Regions from separate parts of the Streptomyces sp. NPDC015532 genome, predicted to be linked through region 2. Evidence: riboswitches for the same ligand, from Rfam matches in the RefSeq annotation. Region 2 holds a riboswitch; each other region holds the start of a gene.

The links. Region 2 has a riboswitch for cyclic di-AMP ahead of ACF07B_RS14220 (peptidoglycan DD-metalloendopeptidase family protein). Riboswitches for the same ligand answer to the same signal wherever they lie in the genome.
Region 1: linked by a shared signal. The riboswitch ahead of ACF07B_RS16935 (transglycosylase SLT domain-containing protein) and the one ahead of ACF07B_RS14220 (peptidoglycan DD-metalloendopeptidase family protein) in region 2 are both predicted to bind cyclic di-AMP.
Region 3: linked by a shared signal. The riboswitch ahead of ACF07B_RS14875 (transglycosylase family protein) and the one ahead of ACF07B_RS14220 (peptidoglycan DD-metalloendopeptidase family protein) in region 2 are both predicted to bind cyclic di-AMP.

Annotation. Positions count from the first base shown of each region.
Region 1 is NZ_JBIBSY010000004.1:547,785-557,524, reverse strand. It holds gene fahA (fumarylacetoacetase) at 1-931, opposite strand, end outside; gene ACF07B_RS16940 (HAD family hydrolase) at 1,543-2,352, shown strand; gene ACF07B_RS16935 (transglycosylase SLT domain-containing protein) at 2,568-3,329, opposite strand; cyclic di-AMP (ydaO/yuaA leader) riboswitch at 3,335-3,493, opposite strand; gene ACF07B_RS16930 (CocE/NonD family hydrolase) at 4,188-6,185, opposite strand; gene ACF07B_RS16925 (polyprenyl synthetase family protein) at 6,531-7,541, shown strand; gene ACF07B_RS16920 (hypothetical protein) at 7,826-8,395, opposite strand; gene ACF07B_RS16915 (outer membrane lipoprotein carrier protein LolA) at 8,822-9,740, shown strand, end outside.
Region 2 is NZ_JBIBSY010000003.1:664,215-673,954, forward strand. It holds gene ACF07B_RS14215 (tyrosine-protein phosphatase) at 11-808, opposite strand; cyclic di-AMP (ydaO/yuaA leader) riboswitch at 1,449-1,606, shown strand; gene ACF07B_RS14220 (peptidoglycan DD-metalloendopeptidase family protein) at 1,611-2,525, shown strand; gene ACF07B_RS14225 (SGNH/GDSL hydrolase family protein) at 2,797-3,582, shown strand; gene ACF07B_RS14230 (TetR/AcrR family transcriptional regulator) at 3,844-4,464, opposite strand; gene ACF07B_RS14235 (Glu/Leu/Phe/Val dehydrogenase dimerization domain-containing protein) at 4,610-5,791, opposite strand; gene ACF07B_RS14240 (thiamine pyrophosphate-binding protein) at 5,788-7,407, opposite strand; gene ACF07B_RS14245 (MBL fold metallo-hydrolase) at 7,813-9,030, shown strand; gene ACF07B_RS14250 (ATP-binding protein) at 9,377-9,740, shown strand, end outside.
Region 3 is NZ_JBIBSY010000004.1:91,373-101,112, reverse strand. It holds gene ACF07B_RS14905 (glycoside hydrolase domain-containing protein) at 1-717, shown strand, start outside; gene ACF07B_RS14900 (SurA N-terminal domain-containing protein) at 950-1,609, shown strand; gene ACF07B_RS14895 (nucleoside triphosphate pyrophosphohydrolase) at 1,815-2,801, shown strand; gene ACF07B_RS14890 (globin domain-containing protein) at 2,881-4,056, opposite strand; gene ACF07B_RS14885 (cytochrome P450) at 4,259-5,530, shown strand; gene ACF07B_RS14880 (transglycosylase family protein) at 5,845-6,714, shown strand; cyclic di-AMP (ydaO/yuaA leader) riboswitch at 6,898-7,091, shown strand; gene ACF07B_RS14875 (transglycosylase family protein) at 7,096-7,794, shown strand; gene eno (phosphopyruvate hydratase) at 8,168-9,454, shown strand; gene ACF07B_RS14865 (septum formation initiator family protein) at 9,575-9,740, shown strand, end outside.

The DNA.
Region 1 (9,740 bases), on a different contig from region 2:
AGAAGGGGGGTTCCGAGACGACGTGGCCGTTGAGGGCCACGGAGATCCGGAGGTCGTAGCCGCCCGGTTCCTCGGAGGCGTCGTCGAGATAGGGGAGAAGGGGGTGCGTGCGGACGGGCGGGGCCACCAGGGCGTCGTCGAGGGCGTCCAGCGGGGTGATCCACGCCGACACGGACGTGGCGAAGGACTTGCCGAGGAAGGGACCGAGCGGGACGTACTCCCAGGCCTGGACGTCGCGCGCCGACCAGTCGTTGAGCAGGCAGAGGCCGAAGACGTGGTCGCGGTAGTCGCTCAGGGGCACCGGACGGCCCTGTTCCGAGGGGGTGCCGACGACGAAGCCGACCTCCGCCTCGATGTCCAGGCGGACCGAGGGGCCGAAGACCGGGGCGGCGTCCGTGGGGGCCTTGCGCTGGCCCGAGGGACGGACGACATCCGTGCCGGACACCACGACCGTGCCGGAGCGGCCGTGATAGCCGATCGGCAGGTGCTTCCAGTTCGGCGTGAGGGAGTCGGCGGCATCGGGCCGGAAGATCTGGCCGACGTTCCGGGCGTGGTTCTCGGAGGCGTAGAAGTCGACGTAGTCCGCGACGGTGAAGGGGAGGTGCAGTGTCACGTCGGTGAGCGGGTGGAAATGGGGAGCGAGGGTCTCCCGGTGGGCCGGGACGGTCACCCAGGCCGTCAGCGCGCGCCGGACATCGGACCAGGCGGTGTGGCCCGCGGCGAGCAGCGGGTCGAGGGTCGGCTGTGCGAGCAGCCCGGCGTAAGGGGAGCCGAGCGATCGGGCGGCCGCGCCCGCGTCGAGCACGTGGTCGCCGAGCCGTACGCCGACGCGTCGTTCGGGGTCGCCGGCCGGGTCGGTCAGGGAGAACACGCCGTACGGCAGGTTGTGCGGGCCGAAGGGGTCGCCCTCGGGGACATCGAAGGGGGGCATCGGTTGGTGCCTCGCTTTCGGATTCGTACTCGCCATGTGATCCATGCGTTCCACGCGTTTCATGTGGTCGGGGCACACGTTACGGGGGAGTGTCCCCACTGCGGCAGGGCCTAAAGGGTTTGCAATGTCCGTATTGGTCCCGCACTGAGCCGGAGATCGGTGGTCCGTGGGTGCGTCGAAGCCGGACGACGGGTGCCGTTCCTCGGTTCGGTGGCCGCGCTTCACCGGCCTGCCCGCGCCTGCCCGAGGCCGTTCCGGGGTTGCCTCGTTCGGTTCTGTGGCGCGCCGCTCATAGGGGGTGGGGTTCATCGCTGCCCCGCCCAACGGGCATGCCCGCGGCCGGACTTGCCGATGCCAGGCCCCGATGGCCGGCGTGGTGTGTGCGGCGACCGAGGTGGCCTGATGGCTAGTTGGCCTTGATGCAGGGGGTGTTGGGGAGTTGTGGTCGGTCGTGTGCGGGAAAGTCGGTGTGGACGGAAGTGGAGCCTGGGTGATCCGAAGCGGTCGCAACGCGCTTACCACCGTGCGGTGAACGGCGATGCTGACGGGATACCGGACGTCGTCCGGTTCAGGCCGGGCCGATGAGTCGTTCGATCCGTATTCTTCGGATCATGGCCGCTCCGACTGCATATTCACTCATCGCCACTGACCTGGACGGAACGCTGCTGCGCGGCGACGACACCCTCTCCGACCGGTCACGCGCCGCGTTGGCGAAGGTGACCCAGGCGGGTGCCCGGCATCTCGTGGTCACGGGCCGACCCGCACCGCGTGTGCGACCGCTTCTCGATGAACTCGGCGGCGAGGGACTGGCGGTGTGCGGGCAGGGGGCGCAGCTGTACGACGCCGGCACGGACCGCATGCTGTGGTCGGTGACCCTGGACAGGGAACTGGCGGAGACGGCGCTCGGCAAGATCGAGGCGGAGGTCGGGCTGCTGTACGCGGCGGTCGACCAGGACGGCGTGGACGGGCTGACGCTCATCGAGCCGGGCTATGTCATGCCGCATCCGACGCTGCCGGCGGTGCGGGTGCCGCGCCGGGACGACCTCTGGGCGGAGCCGATCAGCAAGGTGTTGCTCCGTCACCCCTCTTTGTCCGACGACGAGTTGGCGTCGGCGGCACGGGGAGTGGTCGGTTCGCTGGCGACGGTCACCATGTCCGGTCCCGGCACCGTCGAACTCCAGCCATGCGGGGTGACCAAGGCGACCGGACTGGCTCTCGCCGCGGCGCACCTCGGGCTCACCCCGGACGCCACGCTCGCGTTCGGTGACATGCCCAATGACATCCCGATGTTCGACTGGGCGGCCCGCGGTGTGGCGATGGCCAACGCCCATCCGGAACTGAAGGCGGTCGCCGACGAGATCACCCTGTCGAACGAGGACGACGGGATCGCGGTCGTGCTGGAGCGCCTCTTCGGCTTCTGACAAATCCCGTCTGCCCGGCGAGGCCAAAGGCCCCAGCGGTGCGGAGTGCGGCAGCGAGGCTCGCTGCCGCACTCGCGGACCCGCTTCCGCCGGCATGTTCGGAGCGCAGCCGGTGACGCGACCGCAACGCACCCGCCGACGGGCCGGGAGGGCGCCGTCGGCGGGTGCGGATGAAGACGTGGTGCGCGGTGCGGGGTGCGCGGTGCGGGGTGCGATCAGTAGGCGCCGTTGACGTTGTCCATCGAGCCGTACTTGTCGGCCGCGTAGTTGCAGGCCGCGGTGATGTTGGCGACCGGGTCGTAGATGTTCCACGACGTGCCGGCCACGTGGTACGCCTGGAACGTGGGGTCGATCACCTGGAGCAGGCCCTTGGAGGGGATGCCCGCGGCGGCGTTGGAGTCCCAGTTGTTGATGGCGTTGGGGTTGCCGGAGGACTCGCGGATCACGTTGCGGTGGATGCCGTCGTAGCTGCCCGGGATGCCGGCCTTGGCCATGACGTCCAGGGATTCCTTGATCCAGCCGTCGAGGTTGTTGGCGTACGTCTTGGCGGCGGCCTGGGTGACGGTGGTCGCCTTGGACTTGGCGACGGCGGTGGTCGCCTTGGCCGTGGTGCTGACGGTCGTCGACTTCAGCGTCTTCGTGCCCACGGTCAGCTTCAGGCCCGGACGGAGCAGGGCGGGGTTGTCACCGATGACCGCGCGGTTCGCCGCGTACAGCTTCTTCCAGCCGCCGCTCTTGGGGTACTTCTGCGCCACCTTGGACAGCGTGTCGCCGGCGACCACCTTGTAGGTGACGAGCTGCACGTTGGGGACCACCGCGGTGTGTGCGGCCTGCGGGGCCTGGGCCGGGGTGGCGGCGCTGGCGCCGGTCGCGCTCACGAGCGGGAGGGCGAGGGCGAGACCGCCCGTTCCGGCGGCGATCATGCCCCGGGTGATGACGTTGGTCTTCATGCGGCTGTGCTTGCCTCGTACGGGCATGACGAAAGTCCTCTCCGACGCCTGCGAGGTGAGCTGTCGGGTTCGGGCGGGAGATGCCCGGCCGCGCTGTGAGCGCGGCTTCACCCCAAGCCGGTCCGGTGTGCCCGGATCGGCGGCTTACCTGTGGTTCCCCCGCTCCTGCCGTGCGTGGGTCGATGGGTTGCCGGGCGGCGGCAGGATTCGGCGATCCGCCCGGGGTCGACCAGAACGTATGCGAGAGCACATGTCCGAAACAAGATGAGATTTGACCGCGAAGATCGCTTTCTCCTGGTTGATGCGCGGGTAAAAAGTCCGATTGCGCCGGAATTGGATCCTCAACTTGCCTTTGGCAAACGGGTTGGGCCGGGAGGGGTGCGCGTCGGGGGCCGACCTCGCCGGTGACTCAACTCACCAGACCAAAGAGCATCAAGGCGTCATGAGGGGGTAATTCGGGCATTGCGCTTGTGGTGGGAGTCGCCGCCGAGCCCTTCGCGGGGCGCCGAGCGGCCCTTGATGCGGCGGGAATTGTGGCGCGGGACACATGGGGGACGTGGCCGTCCGGCGGTGGGAGCGCCGCGTCTGCGCGAGCCAGAGCCGCCCGGACGCGAGCCAGAGCCGCCCGGACGCGAGCCGAAGCTGCCCGAGGACGCGAGCCGGACCCGGGCCGGTGGCCGGTGAAGTGCGCCTCGCGTCAACGGTGTTCGCCACGCGAGCCACACGCCACTGACCTGCCGCTGTACCGGCGCCGTCCTGTCGCTGTCCGGCCTCTGTCCGGCGCGCGGCGATACGCCGGCGCTCGCGCCGTGAGCGCGTCACGCCGGCCCGGGCATGGGGTGCGCGGGGGTCCGGGGGAGTGAACTCCCGTGCCCGTGAGCCCAGTCAGCCGGCTGTGCGCGGGATGCGCTTCTCCCAGGTCCGGTGGAAGACGACCTCGTCCCCGTCCTTGCAGACGAGCTCGTCGGTCGTGACGAAGTCCTGTGCGTCGCAGGTGACGGCGGAGACCGTCTCGACGCGGGCGTCCCACGGCAGGTCCGGGCGGTGCAGCCGGATCGACCAGGTGGAGTGGGCGCGGGCGGACAGCGGGTCCGTGGCGTCGATCGTGTACGTCTCCCGGGCGTCCTCCGTGCATTCGAGGCCGTCGGGGTACACGCGGGTGCCGCCGCGCCCCGGGTTCTCCTCCAGGCGCCAGGTCTGCGCGGCCACGTCGCGCAGGACCAGACGTCGGGGGCGCGGCTCGTCCAGGGTCGCGGAGACGGTCACGCCGAGGGGCTCGAACTGCTCCGGTTCCTCGAAGGCGACCGAGGGGTCCGACTCCGTTGCCCGTACCGGGAGTTCCAGGACGCTGCCGATCGGCTCCAGGGTGAAGCCCGCCTCCGAGCCCGGCTGGGGCCAGATCCAGGGCCAGTACGCGGAGGAGACGCCCAGCCGGATCCGGTGGCCCGCCGGGAACGCGTAGCCGATGGCGTTCAGGTCGAACACCACGTTCTCCGTGGTGCCCGGTTCCCAGGGGACCGCCCGGTCGGGGCCCTGGCGCGCCGAGAGGTTCAGGGCGCCGCGGGTGACGAGCGTGGACGCTCCGTCCGGGGCCACGTCGCACAGCCGGGCGATCACCTGGCCCCTGGGCGCCGCGGACGTCAGCCGCAGATTGACCCGGGGGCGGCCCAGCACCCAGATGTCCTCCGGCACCTCGAACTCGAAGCAGGCCGACCGTGCGTCCTCCTCCCGTTGGTCCGGCGGCAGGTCGGCCTCGTCGCCGGAAGGGGACAGCCGGCCCGCGTCGACCCCCGTGTGCTGCGGGGACCGCACCGGCAGCGGGGCGCCTTGGAGCGCGTACGCGACCGGGGTCACCGAGGGGGAGGGCCAGGCCGGGTCGCCCACCCAGCGGCCGGGGATCCGCGCGTACACCGTCGCCGGAGGGTGCGCGTCCATCACGTACGAGCGCAGCAGGGGGACGGAGAGCGCGTCCGTCTCCTTGTCCTTGAGCCAGTGGTCCCACCAGCGCAGCGTCTCCTGGAGGAAGCCGATCGCCGGGCCCGGCGGCAGGCTCCGGTCCGGGTACTGGCGGGACCAGGGGCCGATGAGACCTCGTACGCGATCCGGTGGCAGGTTCCGCACCAGACGCAGCACCGTGTCGCGGTGCGGGTCGTGCCAGCCGCCGACCGCGAGGACCGCGGCGCGGATGGCCCCGTACTCCTCGCGGACGCTGCCGTGGCGCCAGTACGCGTCCCTGGTCTGGTGCGCCAGCCAGGTGTGCGCGGCGGGGCCGACCGCCTCCAGTCGCTTCTCCCACATGTCCCGCCACATGCCCTCGCCCACGTGCGCGGGGTCCGGCGGGCGGGCGGCGAAGGCGAGCAGTCGGGCCGACCGGGCGTGCGTGTCGACGGCGAGGACGGAACCTCCCGCGTGGTGCGCGTCGTTGTCATAGAGGTCGTCGGTCGAGCAGACCGTGACGATCGCCTTGAGCGGCTCGGGCGCGCGGGCCGCGATCCGGAGGGAGCCGAAACCGCCCCACGCGATCCCGAACATGCCGACCCGGCCGGAGCACCAGGGCTGGGCCGCCAGCCAGGAGACCACCTCCACCCCGTCGTCCGGCTCGGTCCCCACGTCCTCGTCCCCCGGCAGTCCCTCCGAATTGCCGTGGCCGCGCACGTCCACGCGGACGGAGGCGTAGCCGTGCCCGGCGTACCAGGGGTGGCGCTGCTGGTCGCGCGGGGCCGTCCAGTCGGTCAGGCGGTACGGGAGGTACTCCAGGAGCGCCGGTACGGGCTCCTCGGTCAGCGGCCGCCAGATCCGGGCGTACAGACGGGTGCCGTCCGGGAGAGGGATGAGGACGTCCTCGTGAGTGGTCTCGTAAGGAAAGGACGTACGGATGTGCATGAGCGCCACCTCAGAGGGCGGAATGCCGGGCATTTCGCCGCATGTCATCGCGAGTCGGTTCACATCATCTGATCATGAACATACCGTCGGTGACGGGGTGGCGCCCGTGAGCCGGGGTACCCGCCGTTGGGGCACGCAGGTGCTTCCCGTGTGCCTTCCGGGTGTACTCGCGCCTACCGTCTGGCGGAGCGAAGCGGACCGGGGGACGGTGGGCGCTCGTGGTGATCGAAACGTGACCGGATACGCTGACTTGAGTGATGGCAGCGACACATCGACAAACCGTGTCATCGACCGAATGATCGACCGAGTTCGCCATGTGATCGTCAGCAGACAGGAGAACCTCTCGTGACCGTCGTCGGGCCGTTCGGGCTGAGCGTGCGGGACCAGGCTCTCGAAGCCGATGTCCAGGCCGGATTGGCGGCTGTCGAGGAGGGTTTGCTCGAAGCCACCAAGAGCGAGGTCCCGTTCATCACGGAGGCCGCCCAGCACCTCGTGCGGGCCGGCGGCAAGCGGTTCAGGCCGCTGCTCGTGATGCTCGCCGCGCAGTTCGGCGACCCCTACGCGCCGGGTGTCGTGCCCTCGGCCGTGGTCGTCGAGCTGACCCACCTCGCCACGCTGTACCACGACGACGTGATGGACGAGGCCGAGGTCCGGCGCGGGGTGGACAGCGCCAACGTGCGCTGGGGCAACTCGCTGGCCGTCCTCACGGGTGACTTCCTCTTCGCCCGTGCCTCGTACATCCTGGCCGACCTCGGGCCCGAGGCCGTCCGGATCCAGGCCGAGGCGTTCGAGCGGCTGGTGACCGGGCAGATCCTGGAGACCGCGGGGCCGCGCGACGGCCGCGACCCGGTCGACCACTACCTCGACGTGCTCGGCGGCAAGACCGGGTCGCTGGTCGCGGTCGCGTGCCGGTTCGGCGCGATGATGTCGGGCGCCGACGAGACGGTCGTGGACGTGCTCACGCAGTACGGCGAGCGGCTGGGCGTCGCGTTCCAGCTCGCGGACGACGTCCTCGACATCGCGTCCGACTCGCACGAGTCCGGCAAGACGCCGGGGACCGACCTGCGCGAGGGCATCGCCACGCTGCCGGTGCTGCGGCTGCGCGAGCGCGCGGAGCGGCTGGGGCTCGCCGAGGACATCGCGCTGTGCGAGCTGCTCGACTCCGACCTGACGGACGACGCGCGGCACGCGGAGGCGCTGGCCCGGCTGCGGGAGCACCCCGCGCTGGAGCAGGCGCGCCGGGACACCGTGCGCTACGCGGAGGAGGCGCGCGCCGCGCTGGCCCCGCTGCGTGAGTGCGACGCGAAGGCCTCGCTGGTCGAGCTGGTGGACGCCGTGGTGCACCGGGCGGGCTGAGCACCGACCCGGATGCCACCGGTCGTGGGCGGGCTGTGACGCCGGTTCGGGTGCCACGGGTCGCGGGCCGGTCGGGACCGACCCCGCACGGGCCAGGCCGTGACCGGCCTTGTACCGGCCGGGCCGGGATCAGCCGCGTACCGGTCGGGTGGGTACCGGCCCCGTACAGGCCGGGCCGGGATCAGCTCCGTACCGGCCAGGTTGTGACCGGGCCCGCGTCAGCCAGGTTGTGACCGGGTCCGTACCGGCCGGCCCGGGATCAGCTCCGCGCTGGGGGGCGACTGTCAGTAGCCTCCACCGCCTCCCGTGCTCGTCGTGGCCGGTGCCGGTGTCGACGACGTCGAGGCGGGTGTGGTGATCTTCGCTCCGGCCGGCGTCACCGCGAACCACGTTCCGTCCACTCCCTGGCCGGAGGGCTGCTTGGGCTCGGCGTCCTTGGCGTACCGGTAGAGGGGCCAGCCGGCGAGGGTGACCTGGGTGCCGCCGTCGGCGCGTTTCACCGTGGAGACCAGGCTCTTGTCGATGCCCTTCGTGGTCACCCCGCCGTGGGCCGTGGACGCGGGCCAGACCGTGGCGCAGGTGTCGTAGCAGGTGACCTTGGTCGGATTCGCCGAGTCCGCGTCGAAGCGGTACAGGACGTACCCCTTGCCGTCGGTGACGACCGTGCCCAGTTTCGGGACCTCGGCCGTGGCCAGCGTGGACGTCGCCGATCCCGTGGCGCCGCTCTGTGACGAGCCGCCGCTGGTCCCGCTGCCGCTGCTTCCGCCCCCGCCCCCTCCGCATCCGGCGAGCGTGAGGGCCAGGGCGGCGGCGCCCGTGGCGGCGTATCCCGTGAGGTGCCTGATGGCGATCATGGCGATCCCTCGATCCTTTGATCTCTGGAGTGCTGGGTGCTCCGATCGCTGCCACCTGTACGTACGGATTCGAGCCGTTTTTTGCTCGAATGGTCGCCATATCCGATGGCTTCTGGGCGATGCCCCCCACGGGCGGTCCTACGAGTGACCGCCAGGAGTGACCCCAGGGAGTGACCCCCACGAGTGACCCCACGAGTGACCCCAGGAGTGACCCCAGGAGTGACCCCTACGGGTCGGGGGGAGGCACCGGCTCTCACGTCATACCGCAGGACTACGCGGAGTTGAGTCCGGGGGTTGACGCTTTCATCCCGCGATTTTGGTCAGATGGAGAACATCACTCCTCACCGGTCCGGGTGAGAATGGCGGCTTAGGAGTGGAGCACGGAACGAGGGCAGGGCCGCCGCCGACGACGGAGGTAAGTCACACATGGCACCGTACGAATCCGACGACAGCGCGAGGGCCGCGGAGGCCGACGACAGGCTCGCCGGGCGACGCAAGGCCGCGCGGTACGTCGTTCCGGCCGCGGTGGTGGGGGTGGCGGCCGCGACGATCGGACTCGTCCCGGCGCTCGCCGACTCCGGAGACCCCGACCTGCCGAAGGTCACCGCACAGCAACTCATCGAGAAGATCGCCGAGTCGGACGTCCAGCAGCTCTCCGGCACGGTCAAGATCAGCACCGATCTGGGGCTGCCCGACCTGGGCGGTCTGGAGAGCGGCCTGCTGTCCGGCGCGGTCGAGGGCCACGGCGGCTCCTCCGCCGACCCGCAGTCCAAGCTCCTCGAACTGGCCTCGGGCACGCACACGCTGCGCGTCGCGGCCGACGGCCCGGACAGGGGCAAGGTCTCCCTGCTGGACAACGCCGCCGAGTACAGCCTCATCCACAACGGCAAGGACGTGTGGGGCTACGACAGCAAGTCCAACGAGGTCTTCCACTCGACGTCCGCCGAGTCCGGGCACGCCGACGGGGACGCCAAGGGCAAGGCGCCGCGTGATGTCCCGGCCACTCCGAAGGACTTCGCCGACGAGGCGCTCAAGGCCGTGGACGACACGACCTCCGTGACCGTCGACGGCACCGCGCACGTCGCGGGCCGCGACGCCTACAAGCTGGTCGTCAAGCCCCGGCAGTCCGGCACCACGGTCGGCGCGATCAGCATCGCGGTGGACGCGAAGACGGGGCTGCCGCTGAAGTTCACGCTGACCCCGGCGAGCGGCGGCGCGGCCGTCGTGGACGCGGGCTTCACGCAGGTCGACTTCTCCCGGCCGGCCGCGTCGACGTTCGCCTTCACCCCGCCGAAGGGCGCGAAGGTCACCGAGGGCGACGAGCTGAAGGGCGCGAAGGGCGGAG
Region 2 (9,740 bases):
GGCGGGCGGCTCAGTCCAGGAGCCGCCCGCGCAGGCGGTCCCGCAGCTCCGGCGTCAGTCCCAGTCCCTGCTCCAGATAGACCTCGACGCTGCCCCAGGTCTCCTCGATGGTCTCGAAGGCGGCTGTCAGATACGCGGCCCGCGCGTCGAACAGCGGGCTGAGCAGTTCCATCACCTCGGGGGAGTAGGCACCGGCCGAGGAGCCGTTGCGGTGCACCTTGTAACGGCGGTGGGCGGCGTTCGACTCCAGGTAGTCGGCCACGATCGCCTCGCGCTCGACGCCGAGGGCGAGCAGGGTGACCGCGATGGACAGCCCGGCGCGGTCCTTGCCCGCCGCGCAGTGCATCAGCGCGGGCACGCTGTCGTCGGCCAGCGAGCGCAGGACCTCGGAGTGTTCGGCCGTGCGCTCCTTGATGATCGTGCGGTAGGAGTTGATCATCCGGTTCTCGCCCTTGCCGTCGCCGAGAATCGCGCGCAACTGGTCGAGATCGCCGTCGCGGACCATCTTCCAGAACTCGCTGCCGTCCGCCGGGTCGCTCAGCGGGAGGTTCACGTTCCGCACGCCCGGCAGTTCGACGTCCGGGCCCTCCAGCTTCTGGTCCGCGGCGTTGCGGAAGTCGAAGATCGTGTGGAGTCCCAGGGACGAGAGGAACGCGGCGTCCTCCTCCGTGGCGTGGGCGAGGTGGCCGCTGCGGAACAGGTGCCCATGACGCACACGCCGGCCGTCCACGGTGGGCAGTCCGCCCACGTCGCGGAAGTTACGCACTCCGCCGAGCTCGGGCTCGGTCGACGGGACCTGCTGCGTCACGGGGGCTCCTCCCATTCGGCCGCCGGCGTCGCCGGGCTGGACTCGGCGCCGCTCGTCGGCAGTTGTACCGGCTCGCGCTCTCGACGATACGACATGGGTTCCTCGGGCAATGAGTTGTCCACAGGCGACCCCTTCCGGACGGAACGCCCTGGAGACGGCACTTTGCGCCGCCCGGTGTCGAATGATTGTTCGAATGACGGGGCGGGTCGATCGCGTACCCCCGGCCGCTTCGGCCTCATGGGGCAATTGCGATGAAAAGCGGCATTGGCGTGCTCCGTTATGTGCGCCATTTCGACCAGGGGTCCGGATGTGATGGATATCCGCCGATGCTGCATCTGTCTGTTCTGTCCGAATAGGCACCTTAGTGACAACTAGCCCTGGAATAGGGCGCCCTGGGCCGAGTCGCGTGAGGAGCGTCATATTCGTGACGATGCGTTGCCGTCCTCCTATCTCAACACCGGTCACTTTCCCGGGGGTTGAGAGGGCCGGAAGATCGTCACTCCACGGAGGGTGACGGCGGTTTCCGCATGGATCAAGAAAGGCGAGCGCACAGAAACCGCACATAGTTGTCGACGCGCTCTCATGTCGCTTACGTTCTGCCTCAATCCGGACGGACGCCCAATCCTGCCGCCGCCCGGAATCCGCACACTCACCCGTACACGGCAGGAGCGGGGGACCCACAGGTTCCGCGCCTGGTCCGATTTCCGGAACAGGCTAGGGGTACAGCCGCGCAGCAGCGCGGCCGGGCATCTCCAGCCCGCACCCGACAGCTCACCCCGCAGGCGCCGGAGAGGAAATCGTCATGCCCGCGAAGGGTAAGCACCGCCGTCCCAAGTCCCTCCGTTTCACCCGCTCGATCGCCGTGGCCGGAACCGGTGGCGCCGCACTCGCGCTGCCCCTGATGGGGGCCACCGGCGCCCACGCCGCGACCCCGGCCACCGCCGTCGCGCAGCATGTCGAGAAGGCGGCGACCGCCGCTCCCGTGAAGAAGGCCGCCAAGGCCGCCACGACGAAGACGTACGCGGTGAGGTCGGGCGACTACCTCTCGAAGATCGCCGACGAGCAGAACGTCAGCGGCGGCTGGAAGAAGATCTACGCCGACAACCGCTCCGCCATCGGCGGCGACCCGTCGCTGATCCACCCCGGTCTGAAGCTGTCGCTCGGCAAGAAGGCCGCCGTCGCCCACTCGGCCACGCACACCGCCACCCGGACGACCACCTCGGCGAAGTCCGGCCAGGCGGCCCCGGCCACCGACCCGACCCCCTCCACCAGCGCTTCCACCGACAGCGCTTCCACCGCCGGCTCTTCCGGCTACACCCTGCCGGTCGCGAGCAGCTCCGTCGGCACCGGTTACAAGGTGGCGGGCAGCATGTGGTCCAGCGGCTACCACACGGGCGTGGACTTCGTGGTCCCGACCGGCAGCACGCTCAAGTCCATAGCCGCGGGCACGGTCGTCTCCGCGGGCTGGGGCGGCGCCTACGGCAACCAGGTCGTCATCCAGCACGCCGACGGCAAGTACTCCCAGTACGCCCACATGTCGTCGCTGTCCGTCTCCGCGGGGCAGACCGTGACCGAGGGGCAGCAGATCGGTCTCTCCGGCGCGACGGGCAACGTCACCGGACCGCACCTGCACTTCGAGATCCGCACCACGCCGGACTACGGCTCCGACGTCGACCCGGTCGCGTACCTGCGCTCGCACGGTGTCGCCGTGGGCTGACACCCCCCGCCTCCTGCTCCTGACGGCAGGAAGATCTCCGAAGGCCGGACCCCACGATCCCCTGGGTCCGGCCTTCGGTGCGTCCGTGGCGACGGCCTCTGGGTGATCGCTGCTCCAACGCCCTTGTCTCAAGCCTTATTCCGGAGTTGACCAATGCTTGGCGAGTGGCTTATCTCACCGGTCGTCAACCCTTCCCTACGGTCGCGTAGCTCACATCAAAAGGTGAATCATGCTCCATGTGGCAGACGATTCGAAGAGTGACAACAGATCAGTGATCGGGTCGTACGTGGCGGTGGGGGACAGCTTCACCGAGGGCGTCGGCGACCCTGGGCCCGACGGGGCGTTCGTCGGCTGGGCCGACCGGTTCGCGGTACTTCTCGCGGACCGCAGGCCCGAAGGCGACTTCGATTACACCAACCTCGCCGTGCGCGGCAAACTGCTCGACCAGATCGTCGAGACCCAGCTCCAGAGGGCCAAGGAACTCGGCCCGGACCTGGTCTCGTTCTGCGCCGGCGGCAACGACATCATCCGCCCCGGCACCGACCCCGACGAGGTCGCGGAACGCTTCGAGCGCGCGATCGCCGACCTCACCTCCGCCGTGGGCACCGTCCTGGTGACCACCGGCTTCGACACCCGTGGCGTCCCCGTGCTCAAGCACCTGCGCGGCAAGATCGCCACGTACAACGGACATGTGCGTGCCATCGCGGACCGCTACGGCTGTCCCGTCCTCGACCTCTGGTCCCTGAAGACGATCCAGGACCGCCGCGCCTGGGACGGTGACCGGCTGCACCTCTCGCCCGAGGGGCACACCCGGGTGGCGCTCCGTGCCGGACAGCTCCTCGGCCTGGAGGTCCCGGCCGACCCGGACCAGCCCTGGCCGCCGCTGCCGCCGCGCGGCACGCTGGAGGTGCGCCGCGACAACATCCAGTGGGCGCGCGAGTACCTCGTCCCGTGGATCGGACGGCGGCTGCGCGGGGAGTCCTCGGGCGATCACGTCGCGGCCAAGGGCGCTCTCTCCCCGGACGACATCAAGCTGCGCATCGAGTCGGTGGCCTGAGACGGCACCGGCCCGGTCGGCGGGCCCGGTCGGACCGGTCGGGACCGGTACCCGGGCGCCCGGCCGGCCTGGTCAGGGGCCCGTGGCACCCTGGACCGGACGGGGATCATTGGACCGGACGGGGATCAGGGCACCGGACGGGGATCAGGGCACCGGTCGCTCCCGGCGAGATCCGGGACGACGGCCCGTACGGCGGTCCGAGCCGGGGAGCGGGGGAAGCGCGGTACGGGGCCGGGAGGCCGGGACCGGACGCCGTGCCCGCTATCGCACCGCCGCCATCAAGGCCGCGCGCTCCAGGCCCAGTTCGCGGGCGAGTGCCTCGTCCGCCCATTCCTGGGTCCGCGCCCGTGACACCGCTCCGGAGTACGCCGTCATCTGGACCGCCAGTCCGTCCAGCAGCGCAGTGAGCCTGAGGGCCGTGCTCGTGGGGTCCGGGCAGTGGAACTCGCCGGCGGCCACGCCCTCCGCGATCACCTCGGTCATCGCGGCCTTCCACTGCCGGTCGAGATCACGGGTGACCTCGCGCAGCGCGGGTTCCCGCAGGGCGACCGCCCAGCCCTCGATCCACAGGCGCCAGCCCTTGGCCTGCCCCGTCGGCGCGTACCAGCGGACGGCGGCCCGAAGGCGCCGCAGCGCCGTCGTACGGCGGCCGAGCAGCTTGCGCAGATGGGCGAGGTCGTCCTCGGCGGCGTAGGTGAACGCGGCGGCGACCAGCTTCTCCTTCGTCGAGAAGTGGTACAGCACCAACGCGTTGCTCACGCCGAGGGCCGAGGCCACGTCGGCGATCCGTACCGCCGCGACGCCTCGCGCCTCGATCTGTTCGACGGCGGCCCGCAGCAACTCCTCACGCCGCTCCGCCACGCTCAACCGGACTCTCGCCACGCGGCAACCCTACACAGCCCTTTCGGCGGAAGCCCCGACAGGAGCGGGGGCGGCCCGGACCGGCACCCGCCGGCCCGCCCGCCGTCGGCCGGCGAACGGACGGCCGGCCCTGACGCGACCCCCCTCGGGCCCGGAGCCGTGTTCCTCAGCGGTACCAGCCGAACCGCTCCGCGATGACCGGCAGCCGGTCGGTGACGATGGCGTGGGCGGCGGCCCGCGGGGTCGTGCCGTCGGCCTCCGCGCGCGCGAGCGTCCGGTCGATCAGGGCGCGCATGGAGCGCCGGGTGTGGGCGAACGCCTCGTCCGCGTCGGCGCCGATGTCGCCGAACAGGGTCCACCACCACCAGGCGTTCGTACCGGAGTTGACCACGACGTCGGGCAGGACGGTGATGCCGCGCGCAGCGAGCGACCGCTCCGCGTCCGCCAGGACGGGCATGTTGGCCGCCTCGACGATCCAACGGGCCTTGATCCTCTGCTGGTTCGCCGCGTCGATCGCGTACGAGACCGCGGCGGGTACCAGGACCTCGGCATCGGCGGACAGCCAGGCGTCACCGTCGAGTTCACGGTCGGCCGGGCGCAGTACCGCGCGGTCGACCGTTCCGTACGCGTCCCGTGCCGCGAGCAGCGCCTCGACGTCGAGGCCGTCCGGGTTCGCGATCGTTCCCTTGATGTCGGCGACGGCCACGATCCTGAGTCCCGCGCGCGCGAGGAAGCGCGCGGTGGCCCCGCCCATGGTGCCGAGCCCCTGCACGGCGACACGGGTGCCCGCGTGCGGTGTCCCGGCCCGGTCCAGCGCGGCGAGCACCGACTCGGCGACACCGCAGCCGCCGACCAGTTCGTCGAGGCCGATGCCGTCCACCTCGACCGCGAAGGCGTCCGCGAGCCGCTCGCGGGCCGCCGCCTCGTCGTCGAGCAGCGGGTACACGGCCTGGATGGACGAGACGAGGCCGGCCTCCGCCGCGGCCCGGTCGACCAGGTCCTGGGTGAGCCCGAGATCCTCACCGGTGGTCCAGAAGGCCTCGATGGAGGGACGCATGGCGCGCAGATAGCGCACCAGCAGGCCGTACGCCGCCGGGTCCTGGGGATCGCAGTCGATCCCGCCCTTGGCGCCGCCCAGCGGGATGTAGCGCCCCTCGGGGTTGTAGTGCAGCGCCTCTTTCATGGTCATGCCGCGGGCGAGCCCGGCGACCTCCTCCAGCGTGCAGCCGGGCCGCATCCGCAGACCGCCGCTGGAGACGCCCCGCACGAGCCGGTCGACGACGAGGAATCCCTGACGGCCGGTGACATGGTCCGTCCAGGTGAGCGTCATCAGGGGGGCGGCGGTCATGGGGTCTCCTCGGGGACGGCGATCAGGGTGGGGCCGGGGGTGCGCAGTGCCTCGGCGAGGGCGGTGCTCAGCTCGTCCGGGGTGTGGGCGTGCGTGCCCTGCCCGCCGTAGGCGCGGGCCAGGGCGGGCAGGTCGACCGGAGCGAGGTCGACGGCCGTCGGCGTGTCACCCCGGGCGGCCATCTCGTCGCGGATCTCCCCGTAGCCGCCGTTGTCGAACACCACGACGGGCAGCGGGAGGCCGAGCTGTACCGCGGTCGCCAGTTCCTGCACGGTGAACTGGAGGCCGCCGTCCCCGCTGAGCGCCACGACCTCGCGGCCGGGGCACGCCGCCTTGGCTCCGATCGCCGCGGGCAGAGCGTAGCCGAGCGTGCCGAAGCCGGTCGGGTGAAGATAGCGGCCCGTGGGACCGAGCGGGAGGTGGGGGAGCGCTCCGTAGTAGCAGCACCGGGCGCTGTCCGAGGTGATCACGGCGTCGTCGGTGAGGACGGAACGGACGGCCCGCAGGTAGGGGATCCACCGGGCGTCGCGCCCGGCGGTCTCGGCGTTCCGCGCGGCCCGCAGCGCCGCCGCCCGCCGCACGGGGTTCTCGACGGGCACGCGCGCGTGCCCGTCCGTGCCGCCGTGCCGCCCGACGGCGGCGAGCAGGGCCGTCAGGGAGAGCCGCGCGTCGCCGACGACGGCGAGGTCCGCGGCGAGCCCCGCGTACATCTGGTCCGGGTCCAGGTCCACCCGGATGAGCGTGCCGTTCAGGGTGGGCGGCGCGGACCAGAAGTCGGACTCGGCGAGTTCGGTGCCCACGGCGAGGACGGTGTCCCGTTCCGCGAGCCAGTTCCGGACCGAGGGGCTGTGCAGCGACACCCCGACGGCCAGCGGATGGGTCTCCGGGACGATCCCCTTGCCGTTGGCCGTGGTCAGGACGGGAGCGCCGAGCCTCTCGGCGAGGGCCAGGCCCGGGACGGCCGCGCCGCGCGCCCCGCCGCCGAGCACGAGTGCCGGACGGCGGGCCTCGCGCAGCGTCTCGGCGGCCCGCTCCACGGCGAGGGGCGCCGGAGCGAGGGGAACGACGGGAGGGGTGACGCGCACGGGGCCGGTCTCCTCGGCGCTCTCCAGCAGATCGAGGGGGATCTCGATGTGCGCGGGGCGCGGCCGGCCGGTGCGGAACAGGGTGAAGGCGCGGGCCACCGCCGCGTCGATCTCGGCGACCGAGGACACCCGGTGGCTGAACGCGGCCACGCCCCGCAGGGCCTCCGTCTGACTGCGCGTCTCGTGCAGCAGGCCGCTCGCGAGCCGGGGGTGACGCAGAGGCATCCCGGGGGAGACGACGAGCAGCGGCACGCTGTCCGAGTAGGCCTGGCCGACGGCCGCCGCCGCGTTCAGCAGGGCGGGTCCGGTGGTGGTGATCACGACACCGGGACGCCCGGTCGAGCGCGCGTAGCCGTCGGCCGCGTATCCGGCGCCCTGTTCGTGACGCGTCAGGACGTGCCGGATGCCGTACGCGGACAGGTGGCGGTAGATCTCCAGGTTGTGCGTGCCGGGAATGCCGAAGGCCCGCGTCACAGCGTGGGCGGACAGGGCCCGGACGAGGGCTTCGCCGCCGGTGAGCGTCTCACCCATCACAGGCTCCGTGCGTACGGGGCGCCCGCGGCCGTCGCCGGTTCGCAGGGGAGGTCGGACACGGTGTCTCCAGACGTGGACGGGCCGGCGCGGCCCTCGGACCATCGGTACGAGTACCTGCCTACTGAATCACGAGTCAGTATCGGAACGGGTGCCGGGCCATGTCAACGCACGGGATCGACGGCGCCGGGAGACACCGCGACGACCGGTCGCGAGGGGCGGCCCGGCGCCGGGGGCGCGGCCGTGCCCGGAAACACGCCGCCGGAGCGGAAGAAGGGGGGGTGCGTCGGGGTTGAGCAGATACGGACCCAGGGCCACGGACGACGCGTTGTGACCGGGGTGACCCGGCGCTGTCAGAGGCGACGACCATAATGAAAGCCTGACCGACTCCATCTGGAGGTATCCGTGACCGGTTTCCGTACCCTGAGCTCCGGGCTCCGCGCGCTGCGGCCCGCCGCCTTCGGCGCGGATCCGGCTGGTGCGCGCATGCGGCGCATCCGCAATTCGCCGAACTTCGCGGACGGGGTCTTCCAGAACCCGGAGACCGCCCGGACCCGCCCCGACGGCTCGATGGTGGAGTTCGCGAAGGTCTACTTCCGCAGCGAGGAGCGCGCCCACCGCTCCCCGGCCGGGACCGTGCCGGTGCACGCGACGACACTCGCCGACCTGGCCAGGCCCGCCGCGACCGGTCTGCGGCTCACCTGGATGGGGCACTCCAGCGTCCTCGCCGAGATCGACGGCCACCGGGTGCTGTTCGACCCGGTCTGGGGCGAGCGCTGTTCCCCGTTCCCCTTCGCCGGTCCCAAGAGGCTGCACCCGGTTCCCCTGCCGCTGGCCGCGCTCGGCCCGGTCGACGTCGTGGTGATCTCGCACGACCACTACGACCACCTGGACATGCCCACGATCAAGGCGCTGGCCGGCACGGACACGGTGTTCGCGGTGCCGCTGGGCGTCGGAGCGCATCTGGAGCACTGGGGCGTCTCGGCGGACCGGATCCGTGAGCTGGACTGGCAGGAGTCGACGAAGGTCGGCGGGATCGCGCTGACGGCGACGCCCGCGCGCCATTTCTGCGGGCGCGGCCTGCGTAACACCCAGCACACCCTCTGGGCCTCCTGGGTCGCCGAGGGCGACAGGCACCGGATCTACCACAGCGGCGACACCGGCTACTTCCAGGGCTTCAAGGACATCGGCGCCGCCCACGGCCCGTTCGACGCCACGATGATCCAGATCGGGGCATACAGCGACTTCTGGCCTGATATCCACATGACGCCCGAGGAGGGGATGCGTTCCCACCTGGACCTCCAGGGCGGGCGGCCCTCCGGAGTGATGCTGCCGATCCACTGGGCGACGTTCAACCTCTCCACCCACGCCTGGAGCGACCCGGGAGAGGGCACGCTGGCCGCCGGGCGCGCTGCCGGGGCGCGTGTCGCGCTGCCCCGCCCGGGAGAGCCCTTCGAGCCCACCGCCGGGACCGTCCCCTCCGAGCCGTGGTGGCGCGGCGTGGCGCGTGCGCCGAAGGGTGGCTGGCCGGCCGTCGAGGAGGCCGTCGCCGACACGCCGGGTGACGTCGCCGGTGGCGCGGCGGAAGGCACCGGAGAGCCCGAAACGGTGTCCGCGGGCTGATCCACCGATCTGCGGCGAGGGCCGGCGAGCATCATGCTCGCCGGCCCTCGCTGTTTGCTTGCGACCGCTTCTGACCAGCTCTGATCGGAACCGGAGCCCCGCGCGAACGCGTGTCCGACAGGGTTATCGGTCAGCCGTGCGACGCCTCATACCAGAGCGGGACGCTACCTGGCGGACTTTGTCAACAGCCCACCGCACCTGATGCGTTGGCGACTACTGTCAGTTGCCGACGGGCGACGCAGGGCCGATTTTTGCGGCTCTCTCGACCGGCACCGCGACGGGGCACGCCCGCGTCGCGGAACCGCGGGAGCTCCACGCCCCCGACGCATCCAGTACGAGGACGCCGATGTCTCACCTTCGCGCACCGGCCGCACGCGCAGACCGCCGCGAGGGCGGGCGGCACGGTCGACCGGCCGCCCGCGCCACCCTCGCGCCGCCCGAGACGCACCTGCGGCCCCAGCTGCTGCGCCTCGCGATCCTGCCGCCGACCGCCGTGGCCCTCAGCGCGTGCGCCGCCGTCCTGTTCACCGTCCGCTCCACCGGTGCCCGCCCCGGCCCCGTCCTGTGGGCCGTCCTCGCCGGAGCGGTCGCCGTGGCCCTGGCCGGCATCCTGATCGCCGCCGTGGCCGCGGACCGCGCCGCCACCTCCGTACGGGAGCGCGTAGGAGCCCTGCGCCGCACGAGCGCCCGCACCGAGTCCGAACTGCACG
Region 3 (9,740 bases), on a different contig from region 2:
ACCTGGCCCGCCCAGAAGACCTACACGGGCCGTGCCTTCGACACCTGCGCGGCGCCCTCGCTCACCGCGATGAAGGCCTGGCACACCGGCTTCTACGGAGCCGCCGCCGTGTACATCGGCGGCAAGAACCGCGGATGCGCCCAGCCCAACCTCACCGCGTCCTGGGTCAAGTCGGTCAGCACGCTGGGCTGGAAGCTCATCCCGCTGTACGTCGGCGCCCAGCCGTCCTGCCAGACCGGGAGCAGCCCCGAGAAGATCACCGCCGCGACCGCGGCGTCGCTCGGCGCGGCCGACGGAGCGGACGCGGTCGCCAAGGCCTCCGCCCTGGGGATGAAGGCCGGCAGCCCGGTCTACCTCGACATGGAGTCCTACGACATCACGAACAAGGCGTGCAACGACGCCGTGCTGACGTACGTGCGCTCCTTCGACAAGGCCCTGCGCGCCAAGACGTACCGCTCCGGGTACTACGGCTTCACCAGCTCCAGCGCCAAGGCCGTCGCGACCGCGGCCGACAGGACGGACCTGCCGGGCAACCTCTGGTACGCGCTGTGGGACAAGAAGAACACCACGACCACCGACTGGCCGTGGGGCGCCACCCAGTTCACCGGCCACAGCCGCGCCCACCAGTACATGGTCAACAGCAAGGAGACCATCGGCGGCGTCACGATCACCGTGGACCGCGACGCCTGGGACGCGCCGGTCGCCATCACCGGCTGACGCGCGGACGGTCGCGGGAGGGGACGGAGACGCCCGGCCGGCCGGATTCCCGGCCGGTCCTGGTCACTCGTACGGGCGGACCGTGGCCGTTCCGCGAGGCGGGGAACCGCCGGCGGTGCCTGAAGTCGTCGTGAATCGTTGGTCGAATGGCTGGCCGAGAGGCTGGCCACTGCCTACCATCGATCACCGCAAGACTTTGTGCACCGTCGCACAATCTCCTCGGGAGGCTTCCTTGCACCGCCGCCGTCGCACCGCGCTCGTCCTCTCCGCCGCGATCGTCGCCGCGGCCCCTGTGCTCACCGGGTGCGGCAGCGATGCCCATCCGGGCGCGGCGGCCGTCGTCGGCGACAGCCGCATCACCGTCGCGCAGCTGGAGGGCCGGGTCGACGAGGTGCGCTCGGCGCAGCGGGCCGCCAGCAAGGACGACGCCCAGTACGCGCAGGTCGTCGCGAGCACCGGCACCCTCACCCGCGACACCCTGCACAGCATGGTCCTGGACCGGGTGCTGGACCGGGCGGCCGAGAACGCCGGCGTGAAGGTCACCCGCAAGGACTCGCAGCAGATGCGATCGGCGCTCGAACAGCAGGCGGGCGGCCCGAAGGCGCTGGAGACGGCCTGGCTGTCGAACTACGGCGTGGCGCCCAAGCGCCTCGACGACAGCCTGCGCACCGAGATCGAGGCCCGCAAGCTCGCCGCCGCGCTCGGCGTCGACATGAACACCACCGACGGCAAGGCAGCCTTCTGGAAGGCGATGTCCACCGCCTCCAAGCAGCTCCATGTCGACCTGAACCCGCGGTACGGCACCTGGGACGTCCAGAAGAGCAGCCGCGTCGACGCGAAGACGCCGTGGGTGCGTGAGGTCTCCGCGGCGCCGACCCCGCAGCCCGCTTAGGCCGTCGCCGCGGGTCCGCGGATCTGCGGGCCTCCGCGTCGCCGGAGCCCGGGGGCACCAGCGTCGCCGGGCCCTGTGGACACCCGCGTCCCCGGGGCCTGTGGACAACTCCGGGGGTGTCGGCGGCGTGGGTTACGTTCGAGGGGTGAACGCAACCAGTGAACCGACGGGGGCCGCTCAGGGCGGCGAGCGGACCGCGGCCGATGTGACCGCCGACGGCACGGGCGCCGCCGATCCCGGCCGCATCGTCCTGCTCACCACCAGCCACCGCGTGGCGCCCGGCCTGCTGTCCTGGCCGGCCTGGCAGGCGCTGCACGGCGCGGACCGGGTGCTGTGCTCGGACGGCGCGCACCCGCAGGTGCCGTATCTGCGCGAGGCGGGCATCGGGGTCGACGAGGAGTCACCGACCGCGCGGGAACTGGTCGACGCGTGCGCCGGCGGCCACTCGGTGGTCGTCGTCGCCACCGGCGAGGGCGAACCCCGGCTCACCGACGGTCTGGCCCGCCTGGCGGGTTCCGGCCGCATACGGATGCCGGACCTGGAACTGCTGCCCGCCTCGTACGACCTGCCGGGCGCGCGTCTGCTCGACCTCGTCCAGGTGATGGACCGCATCCGCGCCGAGTGCCCCTGGTCCTCCCGGCAGACGCACGAGGGCCTGGCGAAGTACGGCCTGGAGGAGGCGTACGAACTGGTCGAGGCCATCGAGGAGGGTGACCGGGACGAACTGCGGGAGGAACTCGGCGACGTCCTGCTCCAGGTCGTGTTCCACTCCCGGATCGCCGAGGACGACACGGAGGCTCCGTTCTCGATCGACGACGTGGCCGGCGGCATCGTCGCCAAGCTGATCCACCGGCACCCGCACGTCTTCGGCGACGAGACGGCCACGACGCCCGAGGAGGTCAAGGAGCACTGGCTGCGCACCAAGGCCGTGGAGAAGCGGCGCACCTCCGTCACCGAGGGCGTCCCGCTCGGCCAGGCGGGCCTGGCCCTGTCGGCCAAGCTGTCGTCCCGGGCGCGCGCGGCGGGACTCGACGTTCCGCTGCCCGAGGGCGAGGGCGTCGGATACGAACTGCTGGCGATGGCCGTCCGTGCCGAGGCCGAGGGCGTCGACCCCGAGGCGGCGCTGCGCGCGGCGGCACGGACGTACCGCGACGCGATCCGCAGGGTGGAGGAGAGCGGCGGGGCGGGCTGACGGGCTCCCCGCCGGGGTGACGGCACCCGGGTCGGGTCCGGGGTGAGGCGAGGCCCGGGGCGCGGCCCGTCGGTCCGGGTCACGGTCCGGGGCTGCGGCCCGCCGGGTTGTGCCAGGCGGGCGGGGGGCGGTCGAGAAGCCACTGGGCCGCGCCCACCGGGCGGGGTCGGCTCTCCCCGGTCGGCGGCAGCGGGTCGTGGAAGACCCGGTCGGCCGGTGTTCCGAGAGCGCGAAGCGCGTCGCCGGTCTCCTCGACGAGATCGGGCGGACCGGCGAGATAGACGTCGTGCCGGGCCCAGCCGGCCCGGTTGCCCAGCGCGGTGAGCAGTCGTTCGGTCGCCTGGACCTTGGGGCGGCCGGGCGCCGGGGTGATGTAGGTGACGGCCAGCCGGGGGAGCGTGGCGCGCAGGCGTTCGACGGCCGGCCGTCCGTAGAGGTGCGCGATGTCGCGGGCCACGAGGAACAGACGGGCCTCGTGGGCGGCGTCGAGCTGTTCCAGCAGGGCCTTCACCGGTGCCCAGCCCGTGCCGGCCGCGATCAGCGTGAGGGGCCGGTCGGTGGGCGTCCGCAGGGTGAGGGCGCCGCCGGGCGGGCCCAGCCGCAGCACGTCGCCCACCCGGGTCCGCCGGACGAGGGCCGTGGAGAGCGTGCCGCCCTCGACGCGGCTGACGTGGAGGTCGACGGTGCGGTCGGCGCGCGGCGCGTTGGCGAGGGAGTAGGGGCGCCAGACCCGAGGCAGATGGGGCACGCAGACACTGACGTACTGACCGGGGGAGTAGGTGAGCCGTTGCCGAGGCCGCAGGGTGAGGACGGCGAGGTCGTCGCCGTGCCGGGTGAGGGAGACGACCTCGGCGTCCCACCAGAGCGGCTCGCCGTGATGCCGGGCCTCACCGGCGCCCTCCAGCATGCACTGGGCGATCACCCCGTACGCGGCGGTCCAGGCCTTCTCGGTCTCGGGGCTCCAGGCCGAGCCCGCGACGACCGCGAACGCGGCGATCAGACTCTCCCCCACGGCCGCGTAGTGCCCGGGCCGGGTCAGGTACTTGCGGTGGTCGCGGCCCAGACTCCGCAGATACCGGGGCAGGTCCGGATCCTCCAGCCTGTCCATCACGAAGGTGAGCGCCGCGAAGAGCCGGTCCCGCTGCCGTTCCATGTCCCGGGCGAGATCCGCCGGGAACAGCGCGCGGAGCTCCGGGTTGTGGCGGAAGAGGTGCGAGTAGAAGTACTTGACCGCGAACTCGGCCCGTCGTTCCACGACCGCGAAGCTGGATCTGAGTATTTCGGGGTCCACGGCAGGAAGTAGGAAGGTGCCGGGCGCCGAGGTCAAACAGCCGGCCATGTCCGGACGGTCCGGGGCGAACCGGGCGGCAGGGGCTCTCCGCGCCGCCGCGCGCGACGGGGGGCGTCCGGTCGCCGGGCGGCCGGGGGGCGCCGCCTCCTGCGGATACGGTCGAGGAGTGACCGAGTACGAAGCCTCCGCCAGCGCCGCCCCCGAACTCTTCACCTGGGAGTTCGCCACCGACCCCTACCCGGCCTACGCCTGGCTCAGGGAGAACGCGCCCGTGCACCGCACCCGGCTGCCCAGCGGGGTGGAGGCCTGGCTCGTCACGCGGTACGCCGACGCCAGACAGACGCTCGCCGACCAGCGGCTGTCCAAGAATCCCGCGCATCACGACGAGCCCGCGCACGCGAGGGGCCGGACCGGGATCCCCGGGGAGCGCAAGGCCGAGCTCATGACGCATCTGCTGAACATCGACCCGCCGGACCACACCCGGCTGCGGCGGCTCGTCAGCAAGGCGTTCACGCCGCGGCGCGTGGCCGAGTTCGCCCCGCGGGTGCAGGAGCTGACGGATCAGCTCATCGCCGGGTTCGCGGCCCGGGGTTCCGCGGACCTCATCCACGAGTTCGCCTTCCCGCTCCCCATCTACGCCATCTGCGACCTGCTCGGCGTCCCGCGCGAGGACCAGGACGACTTCCGGGACTGGGCGGGCATGATGATCCGGCACGGCGGCGGGCCGAGGGGCGGGGTCGCCCGGTCCGTGAAGAAGATGCGCGCGTATCTCGCCGAGCTCATCCACCGCAAGCGTGAGGCGCTGACCGCGGAGCCCGCACCGGGCGAGGACCTCATCTCCGGGCTCATCCGCGCCTCCGACCACGGCGAGCACCTCACCGAGAACGAGGCCGCCGCCATGGCCTTCATCCTGCTCTTCGCCGGGTTCGAGACCACGGTCAATCTCATCGGGAACGGGATGCACGCCCTGCTCACCCATCCCGGGCAGCGGGAGCGTCTCCAGGCCTCCCTCGCGGCCGGGGAGCACGGGCTGCTGGAGACGGGTGTCGAGGAACTCCTGCGCTACGACGGCCCCGTGGAACTGGCCACCTGGCGGTTCGCCACCGAGGACGTGCGGATCGGCGGGCAGGACATCGCGGCCGGCGACCCCGTGCTCGTGGTGCTCGCGGCCGCGGACCGTGACCCCGAACGTTTCGAACAGCCGGACACGCTCGATCTCGCACGACGTGACCTTCAGCACTTGGGCTACGGCCACGGCATCCACTACTGCCTGGGCGCGCCGCTCGCCCGGCTGGAGGGCCAGACCGCGCTCGGTACGCTCCTCGGCCGACTGCCGGACATCCAACTCGCCGGAGAATCGGCCGATTTGCGCTGGCGTGGAGGTCTCATTATGCGTGGATTGCGCACACTTCCGGTGGAGTTCACCCCGGTCAAATAGGCCTGGACCGGCCCATCGGTGACCCTTCGGCATCCTCGCCGAAGGGGTTCTTCCGCATACCGGAAGGAGTGCCCTTGCGGCTAGCGGAACATGATGCTCCATCAAATCTGTGATCTTCGCGTGATCTGTACTGCATCGACTTGTAACCAGCGTTCGAGTGCGACTACCTTCACCCATCAACGCGGCGCCTGCGCTTCTTGGTTCACAGGGGCCGCGGTATTCCCCGCTGTCACTCGAAAGGCCTTCGTATGCTCTCCGGGAACGGCCGTCACCGTCGCCCTCGTCAGGCCCCGGCACTCATCGTCGCCGCAGGGGTGACCGGATCGGCGATCGTCATCCCGCTGCTCGCGGCGGCGAGCGCGAGTGCGGCCGACGGAACCACCTGGGACCGGGTGGCACAGTGCGAGAGCGGTGGCGCGTGGAGCGCCGACCAGAGCAACGGGTACTACGGCGGCCTTCAGCTCGACCAGGAGAACTGGGAGGCGCACGGCGGCCTCGACTACGCCCCGAGGGCGGACCAGGCCAGCCGCTCGCAGCAGATAGCCGTCGCCGAGAAGGTGCTCGCCGCCAAGGGCCTCGCGGCCTGGCCGACCTGTGGGCCGCTCTCGGGTCTCAGCAAGGACTCGGCCGGCGTCAGCGTCGACACGGGCGTGGCCGGCGATTCCTCGAACGGCGAGGACGAGTCCGGTTCGTATGTTTCGTCCGGCCTGGCGACGGCGCCCAGTGCGTCACCTTCGGATGATTCGTCTGCTTCGTCCGGTTCTGATGACTCCTCGGACGCGGCCGGCAGTACCGCGGAGCCCAGCGCCTCGCAGAGCTCCGACGGCTCGGACACGGCGACCGGCAAGGGTGGCGAATCGGCCAAGCCGGGCCAGAAGGAGGCTTCTTCGAGCCCCTCCGACGCCCCGAGCACCGGCACCGGGCGGCACCGCGGCGGGGATGCCGCGGAGAGCGCGACCGGCCGCGCCGACAGCACCGCCGGGCGGCATGCCGCGAGCGCCGCCGAGGACACCGCGTACGTCGCGGACGTCATCGACAACCTCTGGAAGGTTTCCGACGAGCTGGGCCTCGACGGCGGCTGGGCCGACCTGCCCGCCGCGGACACGGCGCCGACCGACAGCGGTCCCGGCCTCGTCGTACCTGGTCGGAGCATTGCGGACACGGCCGAAACGGTGCAAAAGTAGCGGGAGTTCGCGTCATGGTTCGCTGTGGAATGTCCCATTTGGCGCAAGTGAGAGATGGGTCTCAGAAGCCCTGATCGTCTTTGAATTTCCGGCGATCGACTGCTTACGGTCGTGACCGCTCGCCACAGCGGGCTCCGACGGTCGCAACGCCGAATCCTGCCAGCGGCCGTACGGGAACAGTCGTCGCGTCATGCGCCGTAGGCAGGAGCGGGGGACCCAAGGTAAGTGCCGGGCCCGGGAGTTGAGAGACACCCGGGAACGGCTTGGGGTGAAGCCGCGTGCCGGACGTCCTGGAGACAGGACCGAAGGAACGCGGCCGGGCAACTCAACCGGCCCGAACCCGACAGCTCACCTCGCAGGCGTCGGTGAGGGGATCTCTCCATGCTGTTCTCCAGCAAGGGCAAGCACCGCCGCCCGAACAAGGCCACCCGCGTCGCCACGCTCGCCGGTGTCACCGGCGTCGCCATCGCCGCTCCGCTGATGGCGGCCGGCAACGCCTCCGCCGCCACCGCCTCCGAGTGGGACGCCGTCGCCCAGTGCGAGGCCGGCGGCAACTGGTCGATCAACACCGGCAACGGCTACTACGGCGGACTCCAGTTCTCGTCCTCCACCTGGGCCGCGTACGGCGGCACCGCCTACGCCTCCACCGCCGACCAGGCCTCGAAGTCGCAGCAGATCGCCATCGGCGAGAAGGTCCTCGCCGGACAGGGCAAGGGCGCCTGGCCGACCTGCGGCGTGGGCCTGTCGAGCGCCGCGTACGGCGGCGGCTCCGCCCCGGCGGCCCCCTCGGCCCCCTCCACGTCCAGCGGCTCGCAGAGCGCCCCCGCCACCCGGACGACGGAGCAGCCCGCCTCCCGTTCCGCGGAGCGCCCCGCCGCCCAGAAGACCGTCACCACCCCGACCGGCAAGAAGGTCAAGAAGGGTGACGGCGAGTACAAGGTCGTCAAGGGCGACACCCTCAGCTCGATCGCCGAGAAGAAGCACGTCAAGGGCGGCTGGCAGAAGCTGTTCAAGCTGAACAAGGACATCGTCGCCGACGCCGACTTCATCTACCCGGGCCAGCAGCTGCACCTGCGCTGAGTGCCGCGGCGCGCCGGTGCCGTGTGGTCGCCTTCGGCGGAGGGCGACCATCTCTCGGGCGGCGCGCGCTCGCTCCCGGGCCGGATTCCGGCTCGCGTACGAGACGCACGACAGTTCCCCTTCCGAACCGGGTCTTTTTGGGAAAGGCCCGGTGAGGGTCCCCGTCCCCACGGGCTCCCCGCTCCGGCGCGTGTTCCCCCGCACGCGCCGGAGCGGGGTTTTTCATTTCCTTTTTTGTTCCGTTCAGGAACAATGTGTACGCTCGGTTCCGCTCAAGGGGTGGTCGATCGGCTGGCCGATCCCCGTGGGCCGGTTAGGCTCATCCCGCAGGGCTGCCGAGTCCTGCGTACCCGCGTCACATCCCAATAAGGAGATGCTCGTGCCGTCCATCGACGTCGTCGTAGCCCGGGAAATCCTGGACTCCCGAGGCAACCCCACGGTCGAGGTCGAGGTCGGCCTCGACGACGGCAGCACGGGTCGTGCCGCCGTTCCGTCCGGCGCCTCCACCGGAGCCTTCGAGGCCATCGAGCTTCGCGACGGTGACCCCAACCGCTACCAGGGCAAGGGTGTCGAGAAGGCCGTCCTCGCCGTCATCGAGCAGATCGGCCCGGAGCTCGTCGGCTACGACGCCACCGAGCAGCGCCTGATCGACCAGGCGATGTTCGACCTGGACGCCACCGACAACAAGGGCTCGCTCGGCGCCAACGCCATCCTCGGCGTCTCGCTCGCCGTCGCGCACGCCGCTTCCGAGGCGTCCGACCTGCCGCTCTTCCGCTACCTGGGCGGCCCGAACGCGCACCTGCTGCCCGTTCCGATGATGAACATCCTGAACGGCGGCTCGCACGCCGACTCCAACGTGGACATCCAGGAGTTCATGATCGCCCCGATCGGCGCGGAGTCCTTCTCCGAGGCCCTGCGCTGGGGCGCCGAGGTCTACCACACCCTCAAGAAGGTGCTGAAGACCAAGGGTCTGTCCACCGGCCTCGGCGACGAGGGCGGCTTCGCCCCGAACCTGGAGTCCAACCGCGCCGCCCTCGACCTCATCCTCGAGGCCATCAAGGAGGCCGGTTACACCCCCGGCGAGCAGATCGCCCTCGCCCTCGACGTCGCCGCCTCCGAGTTCTACAAGGACGGCGTCTACACCTTCGAGGGCAAGGAGCGCTCCGCCGCCGAGATGACCGAGTACTACGCCGAGCTCGTCGCGGCGTACCCGCTCGTCTCCATCGAGGACCCGCTGTACGAGGACGACTGGGCCGGCTGGAAGGTCATCACCGACCAGCTGGGCGACAAGGTCCAGATCGTCGGCGACGACCTCTTCGTCACCAACCCGGAGCGCCTGGCCCGCGGCATCGAGGAGGGCTCCGCCAACGCCCTGCTCGTCAAGGTCAACCAGATCGGCTCGCTGACCGAGACCCTGGACGCCGTCGAGCTGGCCCAGCGCAACGGCTTCAAGTGCATGATGTCCCACCGCTCCGGCGAGACCGAGGACGTCACCATCGCCGACCTCGCGGTCGCCGTGAACTGCGGTCAGATCAAGACCGGCGCCCCGGCCCGCTCGGACCGTGTCGCCAAGTACAACCAGCTCCTGCGCATCGAGGAGATCCTCGACGACGCCGCGGTGTACGCCGGCCGCAGCGCCTTCCCGCGCTTCAAGGGCTGAGCCCCCGCACGGCTCAGGCAGCGTCCTCCGTACGTCCCCGTACCCGGTCCCGTACCGTGTGCGGGGACGTACGCACGTGACGGGCCTCTACGACGGGCCGGTACTGGGGAGGCGGGAATCATGGCCGTGAAGGACCGGGACCGGTTCTCCACCTCGACCAGGCTGAAGCTGCTCGGCGAGCAGACGGCGGCCAGGGTCTACCGCTCCCAGACCAAGCGGCAGGCGCGCCGCTCCCGGCTGACCGGCCGGGCCGCGCTGCTGGCCATGGTCCTGTGCTCCCTCATCG